DNA from 3 places in the Sinorhizobium sp. 7-81 genome. Region 1 is predicted to be linked to each of the others. Evidence: riboswitches for the same ligand, from Rfam matches in the RefSeq annotation. Region 1 holds a riboswitch; each other region holds the start of a gene.
The links. A riboswitch is a leader RNA that binds a small molecule or an ion and turns the genes downstream of it on or off. The one in region 1 is predicted to bind cobalamin.
Positions count from the first base shown of each region.

Region 2: linked by a shared signal. The riboswitch ahead of QN224_RS17100 (CbtB-domain containing protein) and the one ahead of bluB (5,6-dimethylbenzimidazole synthase) in region 1 are both predicted to bind cobalamin.
Region 3: linked by a shared signal. The riboswitch ahead of QN224_RS23085 (DUF1636 domain-containing protein) and the one ahead of bluB (5,6-dimethylbenzimidazole synthase) in region 1 are both predicted to bind cobalamin.

Region 1 covers NZ_JASKLT010000003.1:484,433-493,966, reverse strand. Annotated here, with positions in the region: gene QN224_RS14925 (NAD+ synthase) at 1-348, shown strand, start outside; gene QN224_RS14920 (TolB family protein) at 351-1,175, shown strand; gene QN224_RS14915 (LacI family DNA-binding transcriptional regulator) at 1,200-2,222, opposite strand; gene QN224_RS14910 (phytanoyl-CoA dioxygenase family protein) at 2,320-3,513, shown strand; gene QN224_RS14905 (SDR family oxidoreductase) at 3,589-4,410, shown strand; cobalamin riboswitch at 4,495-4,709, shown strand; gene bluB (5,6-dimethylbenzimidazole synthase) at 4,753-5,439, shown strand; gene QN224_RS14895 (DUF2865 domain-containing protein) at 5,545-6,657, opposite strand; gene QN224_RS14890 (acyl-homoserine-lactone synthase) at 6,938-7,582, opposite strand; gene QN224_RS14885 (LuxR C-terminal-related transcriptional regulator) at 7,738-8,475, opposite strand; gene QN224_RS14880 (NADP-dependent malic enzyme) at 8,647-9,534, opposite strand, start outside.
Region 2 covers NZ_JASKLT010000004.1:248,993-258,526, reverse strand. Annotated here, with positions in the region: gene QN224_RS17115 (glucoamylase family protein) at 1-957, shown strand, start outside; gene QN224_RS17110 (ferric iron reductase) at 974-1,825, shown strand; gene QN224_RS17105 (CbtA family protein) at 2,005-2,793, opposite strand; gene QN224_RS17100 (CbtB-domain containing protein) at 3,029-3,205, opposite strand; cobalamin riboswitch at 3,248-3,548, opposite strand; gene QN224_RS17095 (TetR/AcrR family transcriptional regulator) at 3,589-4,233, opposite strand; gene QN224_RS17090 (anthrone oxygenase family protein) at 4,327-4,806, shown strand; gene QN224_RS17085 (crotonase/enoyl-CoA hydratase family protein) at 4,827-5,618, opposite strand; gene QN224_RS17080 (TetR/AcrR family transcriptional regulator) at 5,702-6,280, shown strand; gene QN224_RS17075 (cystathionine gamma-synthase family protein) at 6,343-7,626, opposite strand; gene QN224_RS17070 (Lrp/AsnC family transcriptional regulator) at 7,853-8,311, shown strand; gene QN224_RS17065 (alpha/beta-hydrolase family protein) at 8,433-9,534, shown strand, end outside.
Region 3 covers NZ_JASKLT010000007.1:284,372-293,905, reverse strand. Annotated here, with positions in the region: gene QN224_RS23115 (DUF924 family protein) at 1-12, opposite strand, end outside; gene QN224_RS23110 (Lrp/AsnC family transcriptional regulator) at 91-564, opposite strand; gene QN224_RS23105 (alpha/beta hydrolase) at 675-1,232, shown strand; gene QN224_RS23100 (iron ABC transporter permease) at 1,312-2,316, opposite strand; gene QN224_RS23095 (ABC transporter substrate-binding protein) at 2,595-3,542, opposite strand; gene QN224_RS23090 (ABC transporter ATP-binding protein) at 3,539-4,435, opposite strand; gene QN224_RS23085 (DUF1636 domain-containing protein) at 4,453-4,923, opposite strand; cobalamin riboswitch at 5,031-5,244, opposite strand; gene QN224_RS23080 (SLC13 family permease) at 5,587-7,365, opposite strand; gene QN224_RS23075 (hypothetical protein) at 7,690-7,980, shown strand; gene QN224_RS23070 (hypothetical protein) at 7,992-8,288, shown strand; gene ccoP (cytochrome-c oxidase, cbb3-type subunit III) at 8,330-9,193, opposite strand; partial or broken gene QN224_RS23060 (cbb3-type cytochrome c oxidase subunit 3) at 9,281-9,430, opposite strand; gene ccoO (cytochrome-c oxidase, cbb3-type subunit II) at 9,445-9,534, opposite strand, start outside.

The DNA.
Region 1 (9,534 bases):
AGTGCGGTGCCGCCGGGCGCGCTCGGGCCTTCGGGTGAAGTCATCCCGCAGAACATCATCGACAAGGCCCCATCCGCCGAACTTCGGCCGAACCAGACCGACCAGGATTCGCTGCCGCCTTATCCGGTGCTCGACGACATCCTCGAATGCCTCGTGGAGAAGGAGATGAGCACCGAGGAAATCGTCGCGCGTGGCCATGACGAGCCGACGGTCCATCGCATCGAACACCTGCTTTACATTGCGGAATACAAGCGCCGCCAGTCGGCTCCGGGCGTGAAGATCACCAAGAAGAACTTCGGTCGCGACCGGCGCTATCCGATTACCAATCGCTTCCGTGACAGGGGGTAGTGATGCGCAGCTCGGTGGAGATCTTCGACATCGGCAGCGGCGAGACACGCGTCGTCTGGCAGACCGAACGGCTGGTCGAGGCGCCGAACTGGTCGGCGGATGGACGTTTTCTTGTCATCAATGGCGACGGGCAGCTCTATCGCCTCCCGCTCGACGGCTCCGAACCGGTGGAGATCGACACGGGCTTTGCCCGGGAGTGCAACAACGACCATGGTATTTCCCCGGACGGGCGAACACTCGTCATCAGCGACAAGACCGAATTCGGCAAGTCGGCGATCTACGTCCTGCCGATCGAGGGCGGTTCGCCCCGCTTGGTGACGCCGAACCTGCCATCCTACTGGCACGGCTGGTCGCCGGACGGGCGGACACTTGCCTATTGCGGCATCCGCGACCAGGTCTTCGACATCTACACGATCCCGGTCGAAGGCGGCGACGAGCGTCGACTGACGATGGGCGAGGGCCGCAATGACGGACCGGACTGGTCGCCGGACGGGCGCTGGATCTATTTCAATTCGAGCCGCACCGGTCGCATGCAGATCTGGCGCATTCGCCCTGATGGCAGCGACGTGCAACGCATCACCGACAGCCCTTATGGCGACTGGTTCCCTCATCCTTCGCCTGACGGCCGGCACCTTCTGGTGCTTTCCTACGACGGCGATGTCTTCGATCACCCACGCGACCTTGACGTCAGGCTGCGCCTTATGGACCCGGAAGGCGGCAATGCGCGCGTTCTGTTCGAGCTCTTCGGCGGGCAGGGGACGATGAACGTTCCGAACTGGTCGCCGTCGGGCGAGGCATTTGCGTTCGTGCGATATCAGCCCGAGTGACTCCCTCGCGGCATGTACGCCGCCTCAGGCGGCCGGTAGATTGTAAGGCGTGATCACCTCGACCGCGGATAGACGTTGGCTTCCGGAGCCGGTGAGAGCCGCCCTTTTCCCCATGAATGCGCGAAATGCAGTACGTGCGTCGGTCTTCAAGTCGTGATGCAGGACGAAATGCACCCGTCCGTCCCTCAGGAGTTCCAGATTATCCTGATCGAGATCATGAGCGATGAAGATTGAGCAAGTGCGGTCGAGCCGACGGAAAGCGGCGAGCACGGCCCGGTTTCCTCCACCGATCGAATAGGCGGCGTTGATCTCGGGATGGCGCGTTAGCGCCTCAAGGGCGAGGGCGCCGGTTTCGTCGTTCTTGCCGTAACCCTCGCTAATCTCGACGATGCCGACCGAAGGGTAGCGTGCGCGCAATATCCGGCGGAAACCAATCTCCCGTTCTTCCTCCCCGCGAAAACGGTTGCTCGAGATCGTGACCAATACGGTCGCCGCCTGATGGGCAAAGCGCTCGCCGATCAGATAGGCGGCGGTCTCGCCGGCCGCGCGGTTGTCGGCACCGGCATAGGCCGTTCTGGCGGAGTGGGGCAGATCTGTGACGAGCGTCACCACCGCAATCCTTGCGCTTTCGAGCCGTGCCACGGCAGCGGTCACCTCCGGCACATCCGGTGCCTTGAGGACGATGCCATCGGTGCCGCGCAGGCGGATTCGGTCGAGCAATTGCGCGATCTCCTGCGCCCGCATCGTTTCCGCGAAATGAAAGCGGCAGCGGAAGATCGTCGGCCTGAAGGTCGTCGCTTCGTTTTCGAAAGCGTGTCGCACCGCCTCGGTAAAGCGCTCCGGCGCTTCCATGACCACATCGATTGCGTATTTCCGCCCCTGGATCTCCAGACCGGCCTGCTGCTTCTCAAGCTCGCGGATCGCCGCCTTGACGCGGGCTATCGTCTGCGGGCGAACACCCGCCCGATCATTGAGCACACGGTCGACCGTGGCGGTGCTCACGCCTGCCTGGAATGCGATATCCTTGACGAGAAACGGATGCGCCACGCCAGGGCCTCCTGATGGTTTTTTGATGGATTTCTGCTCTATCTCGGAATTGGGCGATACGTATAGTCGATAAAATGGTTTGCGAGGAGAATGCCCGATGAAGACCGACAACACGGCGAGGAGGCGCGTCGAACGCGTATGGCTGACGGAGGATTCCTGCAGCATCGAGGCGTTTCGCGTCGAGGTCGAGCGCCGCACCAACCCGGCAGACTATCCGCATGCGGCGGATTGCCAGAAGAACATCCTTATCTACGACAGCGCCAGCCTTATTGCCGCTTGCGCGACGGACGATGGCCGGCGCGCGGCCCTGGCGGAGATTTGCGAGGTCCTTGCAGAAGGGCCGGGCGTTGCGGTGTTCAAGCGCGCCTTCGCTGATACGAGCGTCATAGACGAGGCAAGCCGCATCTTCGACGACATCATCGAGGAGCAACACCGCACCAACAGTGGCGGCGGCGACCATTTCGCCAAACCGGGCGCCAACGACCGGATCTGGAATTCGCTGGAGAAGCATTGCCTGTGCGCTCCAGAAAATTTCGCGGCCTACTACGGCAACGCGGTCATCGCCCTCGCCAGCGAGGCCTGGCTCGGGCCGAACTACCAGATGACGGCGCAGGTGAACCGCGTCAATCCGGGTGGGGCCGCGCAATCGGCGCATCGGGACTATCATCTCGGCTTCCAGACGTCGGCGGTCATCGAGCGATATCCCGCGCACGTGCACAAGCTCTCGCCGGTGCTGACGCTGCAAGGCGCCGTCGCCCATTGCGACATGCCTCTCGAAAGCGGGCCAACCTTGTTCCTGCCCTACAGCCAGACCTATGTGCCCGGCTATCTCGCGCTCAAGCGACCGGAATTCAAAGCCTACTTCGACGAGAACCACATCCAGCTTCCGCTTGAGAAGGGCGATGCGGTGTTCTTCAACCCGGCGCTCTTCCATGCCGCCGGCACCAACCGCTCGGCCGACATCAAGCGTGTAGCAAATCTCCTCCAGGTCTCCTCCGCCTTCGGACGCGCGATGGAAACAGTTGATCGCGAGCGAATGTGCGGCGTGCTCTATCCCGCCCTGAAGGCTCTCGCGGCCGATGGAAAGCTTTCAGTCGCCGAGATCGCCAATGCGATTGCCTCCTGCGCCGAAGGTTATTCGTTCCCGACCAATCTCGATCGCGACCCACCGCTCGGCGGCCTGGCGCCGAAGACGCAGGCGCAGCTGATGCATGAAGCTCTCGCGGCTGGTTGGGACACCGGGACCTTCGTGGAGGTACTCGCCGCGCAGACAACGAAGAAAAAAAGCTGAGGAAGGCCCGAGAGTTAAGGCTTCGGCCGCTGCGGGTGGAGCCTGAAACTGCAAATCTATCCCAAGGAGGATTTCATGAGCACGGAATATGGTCGTCTCGATGGCAAGATCGCCATCGTTACCGGTGGCACGCAAGGGCTCGGCGCGACGATCGCCGCGCTCTTTGCCGAACGGGGCGCGACCGGTATCGTCATCTGCGGGCGCAATGCCGCGAAAGGCGAGGCGAAAGCGGCCGAAATCAGCAAGGCGACCGGTACCAAGGTGGTCTATGTCCCGGCCGATCTTGAACTTGTGGAGGATGCCCGTCAGGTGGTCGCCACTTGCGACCGGGAGTTCGGCCGTGTGGATGCACTGGTGAACGCCGCCGCGATCACCGATCGCGGCACGATCCTCGACACGACGCCGGAACTCTTTGACCGCATGTTCGCAATCAATGTGCGCGCGCCCTTCTTCCTGATGCAGGAAACCGTGAAGGTGATGCGGCGCGAGAAGATCGAGGGCACCATCGTCAATATCGGCTCGATGTCGGCCAAGGCGGGCCAGCCCTTCATCGCCGCCTATTGCGCGTCGAAAGGCGCCCTGGAGACGCTGACCAAGAACACGGCTTACGCGCTTCTCCGCAACCGCATTCGCGTCAACGGGCTCAACATTGGCTGGATGGCGTCGGAGGGGGAGGATCGCATCCAGCGCGAATATCATGACGCACCGGCGGACTGGCTGGAGAAGGCTGCGGCGAACCAGCCTTTCGGCAGGCTTGTCGATCCGGCCGAGGTCGCGCGCGCCTGCGCCTATCTCTCCTCGGCGGAATCAGGCCTCATGACCGGTTCGGTGATCTGCTTCGACCAATCGATCTGGGGTGCCTATGACGGCTCGCCGCATCCGTCGGCGCCGCTCTGATCACCATGCCGCTCTGCGTTTTGCCAAGCGAAGGCGTCGCACAGGCGAGGTGTTTCGCTCGTCTTGCCTTTCGTCGGCGGCTGTGTCCATATGCGGCCGTCAGGTGCCCGCCGCGGCGGGAGAATCGGGAAGCCGGTGCAAGTCCGGAACGTGCCCAACGCTGTGATGGGGACGGTCACGCCAAAAATAAGGTTCTGTTTTGTTGCAGGGCTTTGCCACTGAATCTTGAAGCGATTTGGGAAGGCGGTGCGGCTGGATGATCCAAAGTCAGAAGACCGGCCTGGCGAGATAGACCGGCCCCGCGCGGACGGCGGGAGGTTGTGCATTGTTGGGGATCAAACGATGCGACCTGACCCGATTGGCTGCCTTGCGGCGGCCGGAGCCTTTTCGCCGGACGAACGTGCCGCCGTCTATCGCGCCATCGAAACACGCCGCGACGTGCGGGACGAGTTCCTTCCCGATCCGCTGCCCGACGAACTCATTGCCCGACTGCTTGGTGCCGCCCACAGCGCGCCTTCGGTTGGCTTCATGCAGCCCTGGAACTTCGTGCTCGTCCGTCAGGAGGAGACGCGCGAGAGGGTCTGGAAGGCCTTCGAGCGCGCCAATGAGGAAGCAGCGCTTATGTTCTCCGGCGAGGCGCAGACGAAATACCGCTCGCTGAAACTCGAAGGTATTCGCAAGGCGCCGCTCAGCATCTGCGTCACCTGCGATCGCACACGCGGTGGAGCGGTCGTGCTTGGACGAACGCACAATTCGCAGATGGACGTCTATTCGACCGTCTGTGCGGTCCAGAACCTCTGGCTCGCCGCACGTGCGGAAGGTGTCGGCGTCGGTTGGGTCAGCATCTTCCACGAGCGGGAGATCAAGGCGATTCTCGGCATACCCGAGCATATCGAAATCGTCGCCTGGCTTTGTCTTGGCTTCGTTGATCGGCTCTATCAGCAGCCGGAACTCGCGGTAAAAGGATGGCGTCAGCGCCTGCCGCTCGAGGATTTGGTCTTCGAGGAAGGGTGGGGCATTCAAGGATGAAATCGCGCTTGGATTTAACGGGATAGACGCGATACCTGCACCGTTGTGGGAGTAGACAATGCGGTGTCGGCGGGCGCTCGACCACTGGATCTGCGGCAGAACGATTCAATTGCCCTGGACCGGCTGGTAGCCCGGACCGAGCGGGTTCTTGAGATCGATAGCGCTTTCCTCCTGCGGCAGGAATGCCGGGCCTACGACACGGACCTTCCTGTTCTTCGGATCGTAGGGCCGCTCCTGCACGGGTTTGGCTTGCGCCGAACCCGCGGCCGGCTTCCGGTCGCCGTTGATCGTGATGACCGACGGTTCGCTGCCCGTCGTCGTCTTGCCGAGATCCGTAGCCGGACCTTTCGGGATCCGGCAGCCGCAGACCCCCGGTGCACCGACGCCACGCGCGCGGTAGGCAAATGCGGTCGGCAACTCGGTATAGGGCCTGCCGGTCGAGGCCGAGACCATCTGGTCACTCTCTTCCGTCGCGAGGGCGTGGTAGTAGAGTTCCGTCTCCGCACCGGGGCAGCGTGCCTGGCAAAGTTCGGCATCGCGCGCAAAATCTGCCGGCGTTGCATTTGAAGAGATCGGGAAAAAGGCACCGTCGCAGGTCCGCACGCACATGGTCCTGAGACTGCCGGCCGGCTCTTCGCTGAGCAACGGAAAGTCCTGCATTCCGGCATCGTCATTCAGCAGCGGGTAATCTTCACTGTCAGGTGGGAGATCCCGGAGGATGTTGCGGGGGAGATCGGTGTCGGCGCTGGCGAATTCGTCCTGCCCTTCGACCGGATCCGCGCCCGCCTCATCCTGGCAGCCGTTCAACTCCAGTGCCGCGAGAATACGCCGGCGCGTGTCGCCCGTGTCGCCCGATATCAGCGAGCGGCGGTGCGCCTTGAGCCTTTGAAGATTATCCTCCATGCGGGCGATCGTCTCATCGAGCGCGGCACATGCCTCGTCATTGTCGCCCCCGATCACGACGACACTGCCGGTGTTGCACTCCATGCGACGGCGCTCATTTTTTGCCCGACGGAGCTCGATGTTCTGGCGGGAGACGGCGCCGGTGAAATCGCGCAGGTTGGCTGTCGGGGTAACGATTGTCGAAAGATCGGTCAGTCGTGCGTTCAGGCGTTCACAAACGGTCGAGGCCGCCGCGCCGTCAGCCATCGCCAGCAGCGCCGGGAACAGGACCACCGCCATGCGTTTTAAGTTCCGGGACACGACACTCCGGGACACTGGCTCTCGTCTCTTTCTGCAATCCGGCGCGATCCTTTTCAAGGACGTCGGAAACTCCTGTTTTTCCCCATCATAAAGGGCTGCCGTGACAGTGCAACGTCAAGGCGGAGTCTGCGTTAATGACAACCGCAGCAAAGAGAAGAGGTCCGGACCCCGGAGCGGCCCGGCTACTGCATGTGTCCTTAGATCGTCGCCGACCTAAGGACGAAAACATGCAGCAATTCAAAGTACCACGACATATTTTTGCGCGTCTGATACGACGCGCGGCGCCGTAGGTTCGTCAGGCGGCCCGTGCGGTTTCGAGCGACATCGGGCGCTCAAGCACGGTTCCGTCGATCGCGGCCACATGCTTCATGGTATCGAGCAGTTCCCGCGTCACTTCCCACGCCACGGCCACGGCATAGACGGAGCCGATCCGGTGCGGCTCGGCAATGCGTTCTCCCGGGCACCCCATGCGCCGGAACATCCTTTCCAGGAAGACATCGGTGACCGTGACGATGTGGCTGATGCCGGAGGCAAGACCGAGTTCGCCGACGCCGCACATGAGTTCTGCGGCGGCGACCGTCACCTGGTTCGACGAGCGGTCCTGCGAAATATCCGGATCGATGCAGAAGCGGCTCGATTCCCAGACGGAGGCACTGCGGATTTCAGGATTGTCGCCGAGCAGGATCGGAAATGTATCATCCAGCATATTCGGCCCAAGCGTCGGCAGCAGCCGCAGCGATCCGCGCAATTTTCCGGTTTCCGGTGAATACGACATTACATAGAGAGGGTTCGCCTTGTCGTAGTGGTCGATTTCCCACTCGCCGTCGGTCTTCACGTCCCATTTGAGGAAGTCATGGAACACGCGCTTGCGCAGCCGGAACATTTCGTCGATGGCCCGCGGGTGCTGTCCGCGAGCGTTGCCGTTCAGAATCCTGATCATCTTTCGCTCCATCGTTTTTGCGCGATGGGCAGATGCTGTCAGGCTCAAGTGACACATGTAACTGTCTATAGTGACAGTTTAAAAGCGCATTTTTTCCCACTAAATTTGCGGGGGTTTGTTCCGAGGTCTGACGGGTAACCGTGTGACCGAACCCGTCAGATGGTGGGGATCAGCGCGTGGCGAACCGCCTGAGCCACGGCCTGTGTATTGGAGACGACGTTCAATTTGCGGCGCGCATTGGTCATGAAGAAGCGGACTGTACGCTCGGAAATGCCGAGGATCGTGGCGATTTCCCAGTAACTCTTGCCGGCAGCCGACCAGGTCAGCACTTCGGTCTCGCGGCCTGTCAGACGCATGTCGCGCTCATCGATTGCGCCTGCCATGGCGGCATGTTCCAGCATCGAAGCATGGAAGAGGTTGGCGGCCAACTGGAAATCGCGCAAATGGCAGCGCCGGTAGGCGGACCATTCCGCCGGCGACATATTGGCGTTGATGGCGAGGAGCGCCATGCGTCCTGCGGGTGACGGTAGCGGCAGCGCGACGCCTTCGGTCGAAAGCCCGATTTCCTCGGCGGCGTGAAAGAGCGGTTCGCATTCGGGAAAGCGCCGCCGCGCGGTCGTCCATTCGACAGGTCTTACGCCGCCAAGCGCAAGCCGCAGGATGGGGTCGATCCGGTAGAGGCCCTTCGAGAGATAGATCTCAGCGGCATAGGCGCCGAAGGTGTGGTGCAGTCGGCAGACCTTCAGGCCATCGGCAAGCGGCTCCGCTTCAAGGTACAACAGATGCGCGATCTTGAAGGTCCGGCGCATCAACGCAAAGAATTGCTCCGGTTCGGCGCAGCCCCCGTACTCCACGATGTCCAGTAGATCGAGGACAGCCTGTTGATCAGTCATGCCGCAACACCGAATCTTGTCCTGCAACAAGCATGGTAAGGGGGGCATGCTTTGTCTAGTGTAATATTTCGCAAACGCTGCAACTGCTACCCCCTCCTCAATCCAAGGTTGAATTTCGACTGGAGTAAACGCCGGACCGCCCGGTTGGCGGCCCGGCGGAGTGTCTGTCCGCTATACCGGATGGCTTGCCTCCACGACCGCAAGTGCGGCCATGTTGACCACGCCGCGCGATGTGACGGACGGCGAAAGAATGTGTGCCGGCAGCGCCGAGCCGAGCAGGATTGGCCCGACATGCAGGCTGTCCGTCATGGTCTTGACCACGCCGAGCGTAATGTTGGCTGCGTCCAGATTCGGGAAGACGAGCAGATTGGCTTCGCCGTTCAGCGTGCTGTCCGGCATCACGCGCTGGCGGAGGATCTCGGAGATCGCCGAGTCGCCGTGCATCTCGCCGTCGACTTCGAGGTCGGGTGCGAGTTCGCGCACGAGATGCAACGCCTCACGCATTTTCGAGGCGCTTTCGGAATCGCGCGAACCGAAGTTCGAATGTGACACGAGCGCTGCGCGCGGCGTGATGCCGAAGCGGCGGATTTCTCCGGCCGCCATGGCCGTCGTCTGCGCGATCTGTTCGGCGCTCGGGTTGTAGCTCACATAGGTATCGGTGAAGAAGGTTGCACCGCGCTGCGAGATAAGCAGGCTCAACGCCGAGAAATCGAGAACCCCGGACCGCTTGCCGATGATCTGCGAAACGTCGCGCAGGTGCTTGCTGTAGCGTCCTTCGACGCCGCAGATCAGTGCATCCGCTTCGCCGCGCTTGACCGCAAGGGCGCCGATCACAGTCGTGTTCGTGCGCACGATCGTGCGGGCCGCTTCCGGGATCACGCCGCGGCGGCCTACGAGGGCGAAATAGTCGTCGACATAGTCGCGATAGCGCGGGTCTCCCTCGGGATTGACCACCTCGAAATCGACATCCGGACGGATTCGCAGGCCGTAGCGCCGAAGACGCGTCTCGATGATCTGCGGACGGCCGATCAGGATCGGCTTGGCGGTGCCTTCCTCAAG
Region 2 (9,534 bases), on a different contig from region 1:
ATCGACAGCGCTCTGTTTTTTGCCGGCATGCTGACGGCAGCCGCCTATTTCTCGGAGCGCGGGCGGGACGAGATGGAGATCCGCAGCCTTTCCGAACGGCTCTTTGAGCGAGCGGACTGGGCATGGGCACTCAATCGCGGCGACACGCTGACGATGGGTTGGCGTCCGCCCGGTCGTTTCCTGCGGCACCGCTGGCGCGGATATAGCGAAGCACTGTTGCTCTACGTGCTGGCGCTCGCCGCACCGCGCCACGCAATTGCGCCCGAAAACTACGACGCTTTCACCGCTGCTCATGAATGGCTACCAATCGATGGCGGCCGGCATCTTCACGCGGGTGCGCTCTTCATCCACCTTTTTCCCCATGCATGGATCGATTTTCGAGCCCTTCGCGATGCCGAGATGCGCAAGACCGCGAGCGATTATTTTGAGAACACCCGTCGGGCGATCGCGCTCCAGCGGGCGCATGCAGAGGAAAACCCCGGCGCCTTCGCCGGCTATTGCCGCGATCTCTGGGGTTTCAGCGCCTGCCACGCGCCGAAGGGCCGGTTGCGGCTTCGTGACGGCCGTTGGCAGCGGATGCTCGGCTACGCGGCGCGCGGCGCGCCTTTCGGAGCCGACGACGGGACGCTCGTTCCCTGGGCGCCGCTCGCTTGCCTGCCCTTCGAACCGGAGGCAGGCCTTGGCGGCATCAGCCATCTGCTTTCCCGTTATCCGGCGCTGCTCAGCGAAGACCGCCTTCCCGGCGGCTTCAATCCAAGCCTGCCGGGCGCGGGCGCCGAGGGTTGGGTCGATGACAGGGTCGTGGGACTTGACCAGGGCCTGTCCGTCATGATGATCGAGAACTGGAGAAGCGGATTGCTCTGGGATATCACACGCGGCATCCCGGCCTTCGGCCGCGGACTGCGCCGGGCCGGCTTCGAGGGTGGCTGGCTGTCGGCGGGTGGCCCGCGAATCTGATCGCGACGGAGACGGGATGGAGAATGCGCGGAAGCGGGAGATGGGAGACGCCGCCGGCGAGGGGAAGGCGAGGGCCGCCATCGCGTGGCTCGAGGCCGCGTTTCCCGAGGTTGCCTGCTCGCTCACGCCGGACGAGGACATGCGGCTGCCGTCGGCGTTCTGGGCCGAGGGATCGCCCGATGTGGAGACCTGTCTCGCCTATCAGGAGCGCTTCGCCACCGGCATGGACAACAAGGTGCGGGCGGCGCATCTCATCGCCTTCTATAGTCATCAACTCAGCCTCGCGGCTGCAGCCATCTATCTCTGCAGCGGTCTCGTTCCGGACGTGAAGCATTTGCGCTTCGAACATTATGCGCGTCCGCTCGAGGCGGGTGCCGTCGAGGCTGGGCGTTTTCGTTTTTGTATGGCATTGAAGGAAGTCGCCGGCTGCGCGCCCGACGATGCCAACGAGCTTTTTCACGATCTCTTTGTCGCTCATCTGAAGCCGATCATCGCACTCGTGAAGCGGCGCTGCGGCTTGTCGGCGCGCGCGCAATGGCGGCTTGCTGCCGACAGTATGGCAGGTGCCTTTCTCGAAGCCGGACGACGGCGCGGAATGGAGGCGGAGGTGATCGCGCAGGCGCTGGCGATCGTCAAGCGCGTCGGGTCCCCGCTCAACTCCGAGGCGCTTTGCTACGAGAAGATCGAAGTCGCAGCGGCGTGCGGGAACGATCTGTCGCGGACCTACAGGATGCGCGGCGGGTGCTGCCTTTACTACCGCACCGACGGCGGCAGCTATTGCGACAGTTGCGTGTTGCTCGAGCCCGAGGCCCGACGCGAGCGACTGCGGGCGCATTTGCTGGAGACTGCTCGCGGTGAAATAGGGTGAGTTTCTAAGCCCCTCATCCGCCTGCCGGCACCTTCTCCCCGCGGGCGGGGAGAAGGGATTCGCGGCCGCGTCTTTCTGACTCACGACGTTGCTGCAAGTGGAGACTGATATATGGTCGTCCCCTCTCCCCGCGAGCGGGGAGAGGGCCAGGGTGAGGGGCAGCAAGATCAGAACGTGACCTAACGCGCCTTGACGAACCGATCGTTGATGAAGCCGGAAACCACCCCGAGCACGAGCCAGAAGGCAAGCGTGGTCGCGAGCGCGGCGACCGCGAACTCCGCGCCGAGGACGGCAGGCACGTTGCTGGAGATGTCGAGCGGCTGCGGCGCGCCGTAGAACTGGGGTGCCGCGATGAGCGCGAGACCGGCGATCTTGGCGACCAGTTCGCGGCGCAGCGCCAGCAGATAGAGGCCGACGGCCGAAAGCAGCACGGTTGCGGCCCACCAGACCTGCCGGTCGCCGAGTTCGGCTGCCGGGAAGCCCGGCAGTTCCGGCGGCAGGCCGATCGCGGGCAGCAAGTGGATGGCCAGCCAGCCGAAAGCGCCCCAGAGGGCGCCGTTCGCGAGTGTGATCGGATAGCCGATCACGAGGCTAACGCCGGCAAGCAGCAGCGAAAAACCGGCGCCGGTCACGAGATTGGCGAGAAGCGTGCCGGAGAAGCGGCTCATGCCGAACATGATGCCGCCTTCCTCATGCTCGCCCGCATGCTCATGCGCATAGGCCGGTGTGACTGGCGAGAACGTGGAAAGCAGCGCACCGACTGCCGAAGTGTCGCTCAGCGACGAATGCTGGTCGTGGTCAACGGCTGCCGGCTCCTGCGTTGCCGGATGATCCGCCGACGGCGCTTCGCCCTCGTATTTCTCGGCGTGCAGGATCAGCGGCACGACGCGCATCTCCTGCGCGGCGGTCATGAAGACGCCGGCGATCAGCCCGGCCACGATCGCGGCCAGAAGTGTCTTGACGATCATTGTCGATATTCCTCAATCGGGCGCGCGGCCGCTCCGAAGCGCAGCGCGTCATTCAGGATGCGCGAACGCCGTGCAGACGCCACAGCCGGCACCATTTCCGGTTTCCGTGGATGCAAAACGCCAGCGGAGCACGCCGGAGCGCATGCCCAATGGCAAATACGCCCGCGTGCTATACGCCGGAGAGGCGATCCGCTCTTGTTCGAGATGGAACGCCAGGCGCGTTCCATGGCATCGATCAGTGGCAGGGGAAGCCGTAGGAATGGCGGGTGTCGTGCGCCGTATCGTGCAGAACGGCCGAATTCGCGAGGCCCGCACCGAATACGAGGAAGGCGCCGATCAACAGGGCAGAGACGCCCGCGACCAGACGATCGTTAAGGGAAAGGGTAATGCTCGAAACTGTAGACGTAGCCATGACAACCTCCGTGATGGCGTTGGGACGTTTCCCGGGTTGGGCACAATGCCCGCATCAACTGGCAGGTTTCCTGGCTCACGGCGTCAGGTGCCAAGATCCTTGCGCGTTCATCTGAACACACGTGTTCTGGTCACCAGGGATTTGCCTCGCCTTCCCAGGATCGAACCCTCTCGCGGTCTTTCCCAGTGGCTTCTTCCGGATCGCTCCGGAATGGCAAATTCACGCCGCTCTACAGTCGCGGGGTCGGCCGTGATTGAGATGCCCAGTTTGGGTCCATCCGTCACGTTCCCGTTTACTCCCGAAAGGCGTTCGCTTTCCGGGAACCAATCGATCCCCGATGATTAGGATCGGTCGGGGGCGATGTCAATTGAACTTGCGGCTTCTCAAGTTGCATCTGCGACAAATTCCCGAAGGATCATCTGCTCGTAGGCCTTGACGATGCGATCGCCTTCGGGTCTGCCGACCGAGACCGCGAGCCTCATCGTACATTCCCCGAGATGCATGATGAGAAAGGCGTCGTTCTCGATTTTTTCGCGCGGCGTTTCCGGAGCGACCCTCGCCCAGGTGTCGGCGAGCAATTTTCCATTCGCCCGGCTTTCCACGAGTTCGATTTCGCGCAGGGTCTTGTCCGCCTGCATCGCCGACCAGATGTCTCGCATCACCGGCTCGGCGAGAAACATGTCGTAATACGTGTCGAAGAGCACCGAAAAGGCGCTGCGCAGTTCCGCGAGCGTGGTGACTTTGGCGAACTCGCTCGCGATACAGTCCCGGCTGGCGGCATTGTAGCGTTCGGCAAGGGTGCGCACGATCGCCGCCTTGTCGGGAAAATACTGGTAGAGCGAGCCGATTGAGATACCGGCCATCTCCGCGACCTCGCTCATGCGCATGGCGTCGCTTCCCTTTTTCTCGATCAGCCTAGTGGCGCACGAGAGAATGTGCTCGACGCGCTCGCGGCTGCGCTTCTGGCTCGGCGTGCGGCGAAGGGTTGGTTCCTCTTCGAGCGGTCTGGTCGCCGGATTTGATTTCATGAGTCGTCCTCACATTTGCTTGACACTCAAAATACGAGGGTTTATCACATTTGCAAATGTGAGGACTACTCATGTACTTTGAAGGATGATGTGATGGCTGCTCTAATCCCCGCACTGGCTTTTGCCGCCGTCGTCGGTTCCGGCCTCATGGCCGGCCTGTTCTTCATCTTCTCGGTCTGCATCATGCAGGCCTTGTCGCGGTTGCCGCCCGAACAAGGGATCGCCGCAATGAATGCCATCAACGTGGTGATCCAGAACCCGCTGTTTCTCACCGCCTTCATGGGAACGGCGCTCCTCGGGCTGATCCTCATTGCCGCGGCCTTCTTTTCGGGCGGGCAGGGCAGTTGGCTGCTTGCGGCGGGCGGGCTTGCCTATGTCGTCGGCACGCTGCTGGTGACGATCGTCTTCAATGTGCCGTTGAATGATGCGCTTGCGGCCGCGGCCCCTGGAGAGACAGCCAACGAGCTCTGGCAGAAACGATACCTGACCGATTGGGTCTGGTGGAACCATGTGCGGACATTCGCGTCGATCGGAGCGCTGGCCCTCTTCGCACTTGGCTTCGCCCGCAGCTAGACGCGATTTAAGCGTCTGGTTCAGCGTCCGGCGTAGTGCGGCTCGCGCCGTTCCTTCCAAGCCGCGAGTCCCTCGCCGAGATCATGGCTCGGCACCATGCGCGCGAACTGTTCGCTCTCGTTCAGCAGGCCTTCGCCGATCGTCATGTTGAGGCCCCGGGTGACAGCAGTAATGATCGCGGCGGTCGCGAGGGGCGAGTGGCGCATGATGCGGGCAGCCAGTTCGCGGGCGGCCGTGATGAGATCGCCATGCGGCACGATCTTATTGACGAGCCCCATCTCGAGCGCCTGGCTCGCGGGAAATTCGTCTCCGGTCAGAAGCAGTTCGAGCGCGCGCTTGCGACCGGCGAGGCGCGGTAGGCGCTGGGTGCCACCGAAGGTCGGCGGCATGGCCAGCCTGACCTCGGGCTTGGCAAAGCGTGCTCGCTCGCTGGCGATGGCGAGATGCACGGCTTCGGTGATCTCGCAGCCGCCGCCATAGGCAAGGCCGTTGACGGCGGCAATGATCGGTTTCGGAAAGGCTTCGAGGCGGGCGGTAAGCCTTTGTCCCCGCCGCACGAAATCACGGACGGCCGCATTTACGCCTTCCGCTACGCTTCTGGAAAACTCATGAATGTCGCCGCCGGCTGAAAAGGCCCGCTCGCCGGCGCCGGTGAGGATGACCGCCTGGACCGTGTCGTCCACTTCGATCAGGTCGAGCAGGACAAGCAGCCGGTCTATCAGTTCATAGTTCAACGCGTTCAGCTTTTCCGGCCGGTTGAAGGTGAGCAGCGCGACGCCTTCGGAGACGTCGAAAAGCACTGTGTCGGACATGGCGATCTCCCGTGGTGTTGACGGGAGCAGGCTAAGGGAGCGATAAGCGACTGTATATTCACTAGTCGGTATACATATCAATCATGGCAGCCAGTTCCTCCACTCGCGACCGCATCGTCTCCGCGGCAGCCAAGCTCTTCTATGCGGAAGGCATCCGCGCAGTCAGCGTCGACGCCGTGGCGGCCGCAGCCGGCGTCACGAAGCGCACGCTCTACTACCATTTCGACAGCAAGGACGATCTGATCGCCGCCTATCTGGATGGCCGCGACCAGCCGAACCTCAAGCTCTTCCAGAAATGGTTTGCCGAGACCGAAGGCGAGGTGGCAGCCAAGGTCGAAGGTATCTTCCGCAATCTGGCGCGTGCCGCCCGGCACCCGAAATGGAAGGGGTGCGGCTTCCTGCGCACGTCGGCCGAGCTCGCCAGCATGCCCGGCCATCCGGCAATCCGCGTCGGTGCCGCTCATAAAAAGAGGTTCGAGGCCTGGCTGCAGCAGGTGTTTGAAGCGGAAAGGGTCGAACAGCCACTGATGCTGGCGCGGCAGGTGCTGCTGCTCCTCGACGGCAGTTTTGCCGTGGTGCTGCTTCACCGCGACCCGACCTATATGGAAACGGCGGGCGCGGCGGCGGCGTTGCTGGTGAAGAGCGCGCCAGCGGGGCGGTGATCGCGTGCCGTGTTTTGTTGAGGGGCGCGGGAGCATGATGGCCACGGCCCCCCGGTAATGCGTCAGGCAACGGTGAGCGCGTTTGCGAGATCGGCCACGAGATCGTCCGGATGCTCGATGCCGATCGACAGGCGGATCGTCGATTCAAGCACGCCGATCCGGTGGCGCACCTCGATCGGCACGCCCGAATGGGTCATGGCGGCCGGGTGGCTCGCAAGAGATTCCGTGCCGCCGAGGCTGACGGCCAGCTTGAAGATCTGCAGCGCGTTGAGGAAACGGAAGGCGGCGTCCTGGCCGCCGGCGATGTCGAAGGAGAAGGTCGAACCGGCGCCGGTCGACTGGGCGGCAAAGGTGCGCCCGACCGGCGAGACCTCGTCGTGGAAGGGCAGATAATGGATCCGCTCGACCTTTGGATGGTCACGCAGGAACTCGGCGACGATGCGGGCATTGTCATTCGCCTTGTGCATACGGACCGACAGCGTTTCCAGCGAGCGTCCGAGCATCCAGCAGGAGTGCGGATCGAGCTGCGTGCCGATCGCGCCGCGCAGCGCCTTGATCTGCTTTATGATTGCCTTGGAGCCAAGCACTGCGCCTGCGATGAGATCCGAGTGGCCGCCGACATATTTGGTTAGCGAATAAAGGGAAATGTCAGCGCCATGGTCGATCGGGTGCTGGAAGACCGGACCAAGCAGCGTGTTGTCGCAGACAAGGATGGGCCGGTGCCCCTGTCTTTCGCCGATCGTGTCGGCAACGCGGCGGATCATGGCGATATCGACGAGGCTGTTCGTCGGGTTGGCGGGCGTCTCGATGAGGATGACGGTGACGCGCCCGTTTTTCATCGCCTCCTCGGCTGCGAGATTGACGGCCGCCTCGTCGACGCCATCGGCGAAACCGACTGCCGAGACGTTGAGATTGAGGAAGGTCTTGGCGAGCAGTGTTTCGGTGCCGCCGTAAAGCGGCTGCGAGTGCAGGATGGCGTCACCCGGGCGCACGAAGGCGAGCAGGGTCGTTGCGATTGCCGCCATGCCGGAGGAAAAGACGGCGCCGCTTTCCGCGCGCTCGAAAACGGCCAGCCGGTCCTCGACGATTTCGCTATTCGGATGGTTGAAACGGGAATAGACGAGCCCCGCGCCGACACCCGCCGGCGGCTCGCGTCGGCCCGAAACGAAATCGAAGAAATCGCGGCCTTCCTCGGCGGAGCGGAAAACGAAAGTGGACGTCAGAAAGACCGGCGGCTTGACCGCGCCCTCCGAGAGTTCCGGGTCGTAACCATAGTTCAGCATGAGGGTTTCAGGATGCAGCTTGTGGTTGCCGATGTGGGTCTTGGAAGGATGCGGCGCGGTCATGGCTTTTCTCCTCGAACGAAACGGACTCGACTACAGCGCCGCGCGTCTGTCAGACGCGCAAAGGACGCTGTAGCACTTTGAACTGCTGCATGTTTTTGTCCTAAATCGACTACGATTTAGGAAACATGCAGTAGCCGCCAAATTATATCAGACGCTTGGACGGGTCCTTGCTATTTGCGATCACTTCGCTTTGATAAGCGCAAATAATTGCCGGAAACGAAGAGATATGGCGCAGAAAATTGCCGATGAAATGGATCGCCGGATTTTGAAGGAATTGCTGGCCGACGCCAGGATCACAAACAACGAGCTCGCCGATCGGGTGGGGCTCTCGGCCTCGCCCTGCCTCAGGCGTCTGCGGCGACTGGAGGAAAGCGGTGTCATCCGCGGCTATACCGCGCTCGTCGATCCGGCGATCGAAGGCTGGACGATGACGGCGATTGCGACCGTCCGGTTGAGCCGGCAGCACGAAGACGAGATCGTGATGTTCGAAGACGCGATCCGCGGCTGGGACGAAGTGCTCGAATGCCACCTCGTCACCGGCTCGCGCGACTACGTCCTGAAAGTGATGAGCGCCGGGCTCGAACAGTACGAGCGCTTCATCAAGGAAAAGATCGCCCGCCTCAAATGCGTGGCTTCAATCGAGACGAGTTTCGTGATGAACACGATCAAGGAACGACGGATCTAGGCTGCCCCCGCCCTCGTGCCACGACAATTGACTGTGGGAGGGCGCAAGGCGACATTGCTGAATGCGCGTGTCGCTCGCGCCGGACATCCCGTTGACAATGCCTGTGCAATGGAGGGTCGCCGTGGAACACCTTCAACAGACGGACATGTCGAGGCCGCGGCCCTCAAGCCAGCCTGCAAGGCTCTGGGGGGCGCTTTCCACGACCGGGCTGCTTATCGGCGTGCTGTTCTTCGCGGTTTCGCTGACGCCGAGTCTCATTCCACGGCCCTACCTGGTCCAGGGAGCGATATCCGGTCTTTCGCTCGCGGCGGGTTACGCGATTGGCGTGTTCCTGCGCTGGCTCTGGTCGTTTTTCGAACTTCCCGATGCATCCCCACGGCGCGCGCGCACTTTGAAGATCGTGGCGGGGCTCGTCTGTGGCGCGGCAGTCGCGGTATTCCTATGGCAGACGGCAGGATGGCAGAACACTGTTCGAAACATCATGGGTCTTGAACCGATCGAAACGGTGGCCCCCCTGAAGCTCGGTCTCCTCGCCGCCTTGGTCTTCTTCGTGCTCGTCTTTCTGGCGCGGCTGTTCCTGCTGACATTTCATTTTCTGTCGCGCATGCTGGAACGCCTCGTGACGCGCCCCATCGCGAGGGCTATCGGCGGGCTCGCAGCCATTGCGCTTTTCTGGTCGGTTGCCGACGGCTTGATCTTCAAGCTCGCACTGCGCGCCGCCGACAGCTCGTTCCAGCAGCTCGACGCGCTTATCGACGCGGATGTCGCACCACCGTCGGATCCGGCCAAGACGGGCAGCGCCGCATCGCTCGTCAATTGGGACGAACTGGGGCGGCAGGGGCGCCAGTTCATCGCCTCCGGTCCGACGGGTGCCGAGATCGGCGCCTTCTTCGGCGATGAGGCGCGAGACCCCGTACGGGTCTATGTCGGGCTGAATTCTGCCGAGACCGCCCGGGAGCGGGCAAAACTGGCTCTGGAGGAACTGAAACGCGCCGGCGGTTTCGAGCGCAAGTCGCTGCTCGTCGTCGTTCCGACCGGCACCGGCTGGATCGATCCGGCGGCACTCAATCCGGTCGAATATCTGCTGCACGGCGACGTCGCGAGCGTCGCGGTGCAATATTCCTATCTCACGAGCTGGTTGTCGTTGCTGGTCGAGCCGGGCTACGGCGCCGACGCCGCTAATGCGCTCTTCGATGAAGTCTACAGCTACTGGACGAAGCTGC
Region 3 (9,534 bases), on a different contig from region 1:
CTCGTCAGCCATTCCTTGCCTCTCGTGACTTCCGGCCATCAGATAGAGGGCGATCATGCCGTTTCCACCGCCGATCGCAACGCCGTCGGTTCATCGCCGCTTAAGCAGAGCCCGGCCGATGGATTTCGGGGGCTCCGCGCGCAAGACCAGCGACGTCGTCACCGCCCCGAATCTGGCGATCGCGTCGACAATCGTCTCAAGCTCTCCGGGCGATGGAACCAGCACCTTCAGCAGAAAGCAATCCTCCCCGGTCAGCCGCAGCACCTCCACGATATGCGGCATCTCGGCGAACTGCTTGAGACAGGGCCGGATGTTCTCGTGCGTGGTGCGCAGCCGGATGACGGCCATCATGCCCAGTCCGAGCGCGGCCGGGTCGACCCGCGCGCCATACCCGACGATGAAGCCGCGCTCCTCCAGCCGCTTGACACGTTCCGACGTCGCCGGCTGCGAGAGCCCCACCCGGCGCCCCAGTTCCGAGATCGCGATGCGGCCATCGTCCTGCAGCGCTTCGAGGATGGCGATGTCGGTCGGGTCAAGTGTGCGATGATTTTCCACCAATGTCATGTCTGGCCTTTAATTCATCGGATGTCGGAGACGTTTTCCGATAGTTCTGCATTCCAGGCGAAAATGAAAGCCGTCATCCTCTCCCGGTCTTGGAAACGACAGGAGACCCCATGACCACCTTCATCATTCTGCCGGGGATCGGCGGCTCGGGCGATGCCCACTGGCAGACGCGCTGGGAGAACGAAGACCGGAGAATGCGCCGGTTTCGGCCGACGAACTGGGACAGCCCGGACCTGACGGACTGGATTTCCGCGCTGGAGCGGTCGGTCGCCGAGGCGCCCACGCCTCCCGTGCTCGTAGCGCACAGCCTCGCATGCCTTCTCGTCGCACACTGGCAACAGGCTTCCGTCCTGCCGGTCGCCGGCGCGTTCCTTGTGGCGGTCCCGAATCCGCAAGCGGCGGCATTTCCGAGCGAAGCGAAGGGCTTCGCCGACCCACCGACGGCCGCACTTCGTTTTCCCTCCATCATCGTCGCCAGTGCTGACGACCCCTACGGCACCCTGGCGTATGCACAAGCCCGTGCCCGCCAATGGCAAAGCCAGTTCGTTGAAATCGGCGCCTGCGGTCACATCAATGGGGAGAGCGGTCTTGGCCGCTGGCCGGAAGGTTTGAACTTGCTGATGGCATTTGCGGCCGAATGCGTGCCTGTGGCGGGCCTCCAAGCCTAACGAGGGCCGCCAAGGCAAACCGTGCAGTCACGTTACCGAACGGAGCGCCCCGTGACGACACGTGACGGCAGAACGTGGCTCACCCCCGACGCTTGAGAATGCCGATGAAGGCGATGCCGCCGGCAAGGCCGGTGACGATGCCGATCGGCATGTCCTCGGGCGCCATGACGACGCGGGCGATGAGGTCGGCGAGTATCAGCGTCAGAGCGCCGGCAAAGGCCGAAAGCGGGATGACGCGGACATTGTCGCTGCCGGCGAAGAGACGAACGAAATGCGGGATCATCAGCCCGACGAAGCCGATCGCGCCGGAGAACGCCACCATGACGCCGGTGAGAAGCGCGGTGATGACGAAGAGCATCAGGCGAAAGCGGCGCACCGGAATGCCGAGCGTCATCGCCGTCTCGTCGCCCATGGCGAGCGCGTTGATCTCGCGCGCCCGGATGGTGAGCCAGCCGAGGCAGACGGCGAGCGCCAGCGCCGGATAGACGAGATGCGGCCACTGCGCGAGGCCGAGACCGCCGAGCATCCAGAAGATCACGGTGTGAACGGCACGCGGATCGCCGAGGAAAATCAGGAGATTGCCGGCCGCCGTCAGAGTAAATGCGACCGCGACGCCGGAAAGCACGAGGCGGTCGGCGCCCGTGCCGAGCACGCGGCTGACGAGCGCCACCAGCGCAGTGGCGCCGAGCGCGCCGGTGAAGGCGAAGAACGGCACCGTCGCAAGGCCAAGGACAAGGCCGGTGTGGAGCAGCGCGACGATCGCGCCGAGCGCCCCGCCGGCCGAGACGCCGAGGAGATGCGGATCGGCCAGCGGGTTGCGCGTCACCGATTGCAGCACGGCGCCTGTCACCGCAAGGCCCGCCCCGACGAGCGCGGCGAGCACCACGCGCGGCAAGCGCACGTCCCAGACGATGCTCTCGCGGCCAGCCGACCACAGGACCTCGACGCTGCCCGGCGCGATCTTCGCGGCAATGATCGACCAGACGGTCGCAAACGGGATCGGCGCCGAGCCGAGCGAAACGCCAGCGGTGACCGTCAGACAGAACAACAGCGCTGCTGCGAGGAAGAAAAGCGCGGATCTCACGTCGGTTGCAGCCTCCGGGTTTCTCGGACTTGAGGGCCAGATGCCGCGGCATCATTATTGGGAATCATTGGGTTGCAGAGCCTTCTTCATCCGGTCCCGGTGATAAGCAGCCGCTCTTGCACGCCGCCGACGGCGGGGGCTGCCGAATTCCTGTGTCGAGCACGGAAGTGAGGTTCTGGCGTGAGCCATCGCGCCTTCCGCCAGCGCCGCGATGCCGCCGAACGTGCGACAGCAGGCGCGGAAAGCTGACGCAAGCCCTTTCCGGACGTCACGGTCACTCACATCACTTCTGGGTGAAAACTCTTCGCCAGCCGCCGGATCGCCTCGACGTTGCGCGGCCCTGGCGTCGCCTCGACATAGTCGAGCACGACGAAGCGGTCGTTCTTTACGGCGTCCACATTCCTGAAGGCCGGATTGTTCTTCATGAAGGCGATCTTCTGCTCGGCGCTCACCTCGCCGTAGTCGACGATCACGATCACCTCCGGATTGCGGTCGATCACCGGCTCCCAGGAGATTTCCGTCCAGCTCTTCTCGACATCATCAACGATGTTGACCCCGCCGGCCGCCTCGATCATCGCGGTCGGAATGCCGTAACGGCCGGAAGTGAAGGGCTTTTCCTCGCCGGAATCGTAGACGAAGACGCGCACCGGTCGCTCGGCGCCCGTGATCTTGCCGGTGATGTCGGCCAGTTCACGACGGTAGCCCGCTGCCAGCGCTTCCGCCCTCTCCTCGACGCCGAAGATGCGGCCGAGGTTCAGGAGATCGATGAACACGTCCTCCATCGTCGGCTTGCCCTTGGCCATGATGTGGATGCAGCTCTCGGTGAGCTCGTACACCTTGATGCCGAAGGGCGACAACGTCTCCGGCGTCACCTCGCCGCCAATCTTCATGCCATAGTTCCAGCCGGCGAAGTAAAAGTCGGCATCGGCGTTGAGCAGCACCTCCTTGGTCGGGTATTTTTCCGCAAGCTCCGGCAGCGCCTTGACACCCTCGCGCAAGCTTTCGTTCAGCGTCTTCCAGCCGGACACGCCCGTATAGCCAACCATGCGGTCCTGCAATTTGAGCGCCAGCATCATCTCGGTGAGATTGACGTCGTTGGAGATCGCGCGTCGAGGCGTGGCATCGAAGGTGACCTCGCGGTTGCAGCTCTTGACGGTGACGGGATGGGCAAGCGCGGGCGCCGCGGCAAGAGCAAACAGGCCGGCCGCAAAAAGAAGTCTGTTCATCGGGTGGCTCCTGTGGAACTGGAAGCTCGCGCGACGGCAGGCGCTGCGGGCGGCGCGAGCGTGAAGGAAAATCGGGAGCAGCCGGCGGCATCGCCATGCGCCGTCGCGTGGACACCGAAGGCGGCCGAGAGCGCCGAAGGCTGCAGCACCGTCTCCGGCGGTCCGAAGGCGGCAAGCCGCCCCTCCGTCAGGATCGCAACATCGGTCGCGAACTCGGCCGCGAGATTAATGTCGTGCAGCGTCGTGACGATCGTCAGCTTCAGCGTCTGCAGGAGATCGAGGATTTCGAGCTGGTGGCGGATGTCTAAATGGTTGGTCGGCTCGTCGAGGATGATGATCTTCGGTTCCTGGGCAAGAGCGCGGGCAATCAGCACCCGCTGCTTTTCGCCGCCCGAAAGCGTGGCGAACTGCCGTCGCGCCAGATGGGCAAGGTCGAGATGCTCGAGCGCATGCGCGACCCGCTCGCGATCGCGATCGCTCCAGCCGCTGATTCCCTCGCGACGCGGGATCCGTCCCATCATCACGACGTCGCGCACGCTGAAGGGGAAATCGCCGGGCATTTCCTGCAGCACCACGGCGATCGTCCTTGCCGCCTCGCGCGCGGTCATCGCCCAGAGGCTCACGCCGTCGATCTCGACGCGGCCAGCGATCGGCTCGACCGCGCGGTAGAGGCAGCGCAACAGCGAGGTCTTGCCGGCGCCGTTCGGACCGATGATCGCCAACCGGCTGCCCGGCGCGACGGAAAAGCTGATGTTGCGGACGAGGCGGAGACCAGCGCGCGGGCCCCATTCCAGCCCTTCGACGCGGAGGCTGGCGCCCGCGGCGGGATTAGGAAAGGCGTGAAGCGGTTGTCCGCCCGCGTCCCGCGGCCCATTGAACTTGTCACAGCTCATGAAAGTGCCCTCTCCGCTCATTGGAACCGCCCTGCGGTTTCCTCGGAGACGAGCAGCGCTGCCGGAATGCGGGAAAGGCCCCCGTCGTCCGGGCCGAAGCCCGGATGCGGAAAAGCGGGAAACGACTCTCCGTGCGCGTCCTGCTCCGACTGGCCGTCACGCCCGGCCGAGGGCAAGACGCTGCCTTGCGCCTTGGCAAAAGCGGCGGCGAAGCTCACGAGATCATCGATGTTTTCCTCCGGCGAAATGTCGCCGAAGAGGTAGGTCGCTTTGCCGGTCGCCTGGAAGGCGATGGTGCAAGGCCGTGTGCAGGCGGTCATCGCGACGGTGCCGGCGATCGCGAAATCCTGGTCGAGCGGTCTGCCGAGAGCGCAGACGCTGCGGTTCAACTGCGCGAGCAACTCGGCGCCGGGCCGGCACGGCCCTCCGGTGAAGCGGCAATCGGTGCAAAGGGTTATCTTGTGCTGTCGGAAGTCTGATTTCGCCATGGCTCTTTCCCGCCGGGCTGGGCCGGAGAGAAAGTGGCGAAAATGCAAGAAGACGGTAGCCCGCCAAGCAGAAGCCAGTTCTTTTCCATCGGAACACCCCGTCCGTTGTGGTTGATCGGTTCGATGGCAGGTCTCCTGGCTCGCGGGTCGCCGCGCATCCACGTCTTCCCGGCTCGTCGCCAGTGACATGGTGTGAATGCGCTTTCCGCTCACAGTTGCGGGGGCAGCCACGGTTTCGGCCCCTCCTGGGTCGTCCTCACCGTGTTCCCTTTTCAGCCGCTTCCGGGTCACGGAAGCAGCACCATCGCGCCCTTGGTGACATGAATCGCGGTGGCAAGCAACCGGTGGATGAAGGAGGCAGGGAGATATCAACATGGGGGCGTCTCGTTGCGAAGCCATGCATTGTTATTAAATAACATTACATCTGACAAGGTACGGACTCTCGCAAATGTGACGATGGCGCGTGAACCGGAGCGAACGTCTCACGCCGAAAACAGATTTCCGGCGAAGAAGTCCACGAAGACACGACGTTTGGGCGACAGGCAGCGGCTGGAGGCCACATCACCTGGCGCCGGGATGTGTGGCTCGCGACCGGCGGCGAGATCGCCGACTGGTACAGGGACTATCTGAAGGATCAGGCGACGACGCGATGAACCACCGGGTCTATCTCAGCGGCCAGACCCATAACAGCATCGGCACGGCAACGAGCACGATGACGATGGAAAGAGGCAGGCCGAGGCGCGGATAGTCGCTAAAGCGGTAGCCGCCGGGACCCATGACCAGCGTGTTGCACTGGTGGCCGATCGGGGTCAGGAAATCCGAGCCCGCGCCGATTGCCACCGCCATCAGGAAGGCATCCGGCCGGTATTCGAGCGCCGCGGCGAAACTCGCGGCGATCGGCGCCATGACGAGCACGGTCGCGGCATTGTTGAGGAACGGCGTGACGGCCATCGCTGCGATGAGGATGAGGGCAAGCGCGCCCGCGGGCGGGAGGCCCGAGGCAACGCCGCTCAGCCAGCCGGCTATAAGGTCCGAGCCGCCGGTGGTGCGCAGCGTGTCGCTGACCGGGATCAGAGCCGCCAGCATGACGAGGATCGGCCCGTCGACTGCGCGGTAGACGTCGCGCAACGGTATCACGCGGAAGACCACCATGGCCAGCGCCGCCGCGAAAAACGCGACCGGTACCGGCACGACGCCGATCGCGGTCGCCCCCATGGCTGCGGCGAGCACGAGCAGCGGCACCGTCGCGCGGCGGATTGTGCCGAGCAGGATTTCGCGCTGGGCAAGCGGCAGGCAGCCGAAATCCTGCAGGAAGGGCGGCAGATCGCGCCGCGTCCCCTGCAAGACGACGATGTCGCCGGCCTGCAGCCGGATGCTGCCGAGACGCTGCTTCAGCCGCTCGCCCTGGCGGCTGACGGCCAGGAGATTGATGTTGTGATTGTTGAAGAGTGCCAGCCGCTGCGCCGTCATGCCGACGAGCGGCGAGCCGCTGGCGATCACCGCCTCGACCGCCTCGATGTCGGCCGGCGCCTTGCCGTTGCTGGCTGCCGGCGAGCGGTCGCCGGAAATCCTGAGCTTCGCCTGGGAAACGATGCGGTCGAGCGCCGCCGGCCCGCCTTCGAGCAGCAGGATATCGTCGGCCTCGACCTTGATATCGGGCAGCGGTGCCAGATGTGTGCCGCGCCGGAAGATGGCGATGACGACGGCGCCGCCGTCGCCGAGCTTGACCAGGTTTCCGAGCGGCTTGCCAATCCCAGGCGAACCGGCCGGGACGATCGCTTCGGACGTGTAGTCCGTGATTTCGATCGCCTGGTTGACGGAAACGTGCTGGCTCTTGCGCTCCGGCACCAGCCTGTAGGCGAAAAGCAGGAACACCGCGCCGACCGCCGCCAGCGATGCGCCGACGGGGGTGAAATCAAACATCGTGAAGCTTTCGCCGGTCAGATCCTGCCGCATCCGCGAAACGACCACGTTGGGCGAGGTGCCGATCTGCGTCATCAGCCCGCCGATCAGCGAACCGAAGGCCATCGGCATCAGGAACACCGAAGGCTGCACATTCGACCGGCGCGCGAACTGGAAGGCGACCGGGATCATGATCGCCAGCGCCCCGATATTCTTGATGAAGGCGGAAAGCACCGTGACGGTGACGACGAGAAGCGCGAGTTGCGCCCTCACCGAGGTCAGGTCCGGCAGGAAGCGTTGGATTGCCGCGTCCACAACGCCGGAGCGCGCAACACCCGCACTGACGATGAGCGCGCTGCCGACGATGATGACGATATCGTCGCTGAAGCCGTCGAAGGCATGGTCGAAGGGCACGATGCCGACCGCGACCGAGAGCATCAGCGCCGAACACGCGACAATGTCGTAGCGGAAGCGGTCCCAGATGAAAAAGGCCATCATGGTGCCGATGACGAGAAACGAGAGCGATTGTTCGGCGGTCATGGGCAGTACCTGAAGCAACGCGGGTCGGGCGATGGCCTTCCAAAAAGCGGCCTACGCAGGCAGCCGCAACGAAACGCGCGAACAGGAGTTCGTGCGACCGTGGCCCTCCGGCGAGTCCGGCTCCTTACATCCTTCAAAGCGGCCACCGGATGCAACAGAATTCGCATCGAAGCACCAAACGTCACCAGGAAACTGCACCGAGACTCGTTGGTTCCTTTGATCGTTGTTGAAGAAGGAATAAGATATGCAGCCAGTCTAGCGTGTATCAACGGGCCGCTCGCGCAATGGAGAGGGGCGCAATCGCCGGAGCCAAGGAAAACCGTCATGAAGATCGCCCTGCCCGCCATTTGCCTGGGTTTTCTGCTCGCCGCCTGCGCCTCCACCGCCCCGCCGTCGATCGGCTACTCGCGCAATCTCGAGCCCATTCCCGGCAGCATAACCTATGGCGGGCAGCCGCGCACGAAGCTGACCAAGGCGCCAGTCGGCAGCATCGTGCCGCACCGGTTTCGGGACAAATTCGGCCGTCAGGTCTCCGAAACCTATGTCATAGAGCCGGACCGTTCGCTGCAATTGATAAGTCGCCGCATCGACTATGACCTCCCCAGCGACCGATAGGATGGATCGCCATGAAACATGCCTCGCCCGCCCTCCTTGCCGCCCTGCTGCTTGGCGCCTGCACGGCCACGCCGCCGCCGTCGGTCGGCTACGGGCGCTATCTCGAGCCCATTCCCGGCAGCATAACCTATGGCGGCCAGCCGCGCACGAGGCTGACCAAGGCGCCGGTCGGCAGCATCGTGCCGCACCAGTTCTTCGACAATTTCGGCCACCGGGTCTACGAAACCTATGTGATCGAACCGGATCGCTCGTTGCGACTCGTTGGCCGTCGCATCGACTATGATATTTTCGGCGATATGGACGATTGATGTTCGGTTCGGTTTCGGACGGCGGCGCCCCGCGGTGGCCGCTATTCCCCGCCGCCGAGCGAGTGAACGAAGACCGCGAGTTGCTTGACCGTGGTGTCGCCGATGCGAGGCAGCCATGCCGGCATGACGCCGTGTTTCGGCGCCTTCATCTGGTTGATGATCGCCTGCTCGCCCTCGCCATTCAGCCAGATGGCGTCGGCAAGGTCAGGCGCGCCCATCTCGCGGCTGCCTTTCGCATCCTCGCCGTGGCACGAAGCACAGTTGTCCGCGAAGAGCTGCTTGCCGGGCTCGACCAGCGCCGGATTCGACGGCGTCCCGGTAAGGCTCACGACAAAGGCCGCCGTCTGCTTCAACTGCTCGGGCTCCAGCATCTCCGCGAAGGACGGCATCTCGGAGACGCGGGTCTCGCCGTCGCTGGCATGGCGGATGCCGTGCGCGATCGTCTGGTAGATCTCGTCGGGCTTGCCGCCCCAGAGCCAATCGTCGTCGTTCAGGTTCGGGAAGCCTTTCCCGCCCGCCGCACCGGAGCCATGACACTGCGCACAGTTCACCTTGAAGGCGGAAGCACCGGCGGAAACGGCGAACTGCTGCAGTTGCGGATCGGCAATGATCTCATCGAGCGAACTCGAAGCGATCCGCTCCAGGTTGCCGGCCTGCGCCGCCTTGGCATTGGCAAGCTCGACGCTGACCTCGGAGCGGCTCGAATAGCCGAGCACGCCTTTGGTCGCGTCCGTCAGCATCGGCCACGAGGGGTACGCGATTGCGTAGCCTATTGCCCAGATGATCGTGGCGTAGAAGCTGTAGACCCACCAACGCGGCATCGGGTTGTTGAGCTCGCGAATGCCGTCCCACTCATGACCGGTGGTCTCGACGCCGCTGATCTCGTCAATGTGTTTATCCGCCATGGATCAATCCTCCTTACGAGCGGCATGAGGAAAAGTGTGCAGCGGTTTTCCGCCCGCATGCCGTTCTGACTTCTCAGAGCCGATCACATCGTGATCGAAGGGGATAAAGGCGGCCTGATGGGCGGCATTCCTGGCGCCCGGCCGGAAGATGAAAACGACGACACCGAGGAAGAAGAGCACCATGGCGACGAGGCCCCAGCTGTCGGCGAAGTGGCGCATGAGCGTGTAGGTTTCCATGTCGGTTTCCCTCCTCAGCGATAGCCGGTGGTGTCGTCATAGGTGGAGAAGTCGACGAGCGTGCCGAGCATCTGGAGATAGGCGATGAGTGCATCCATCTCCGT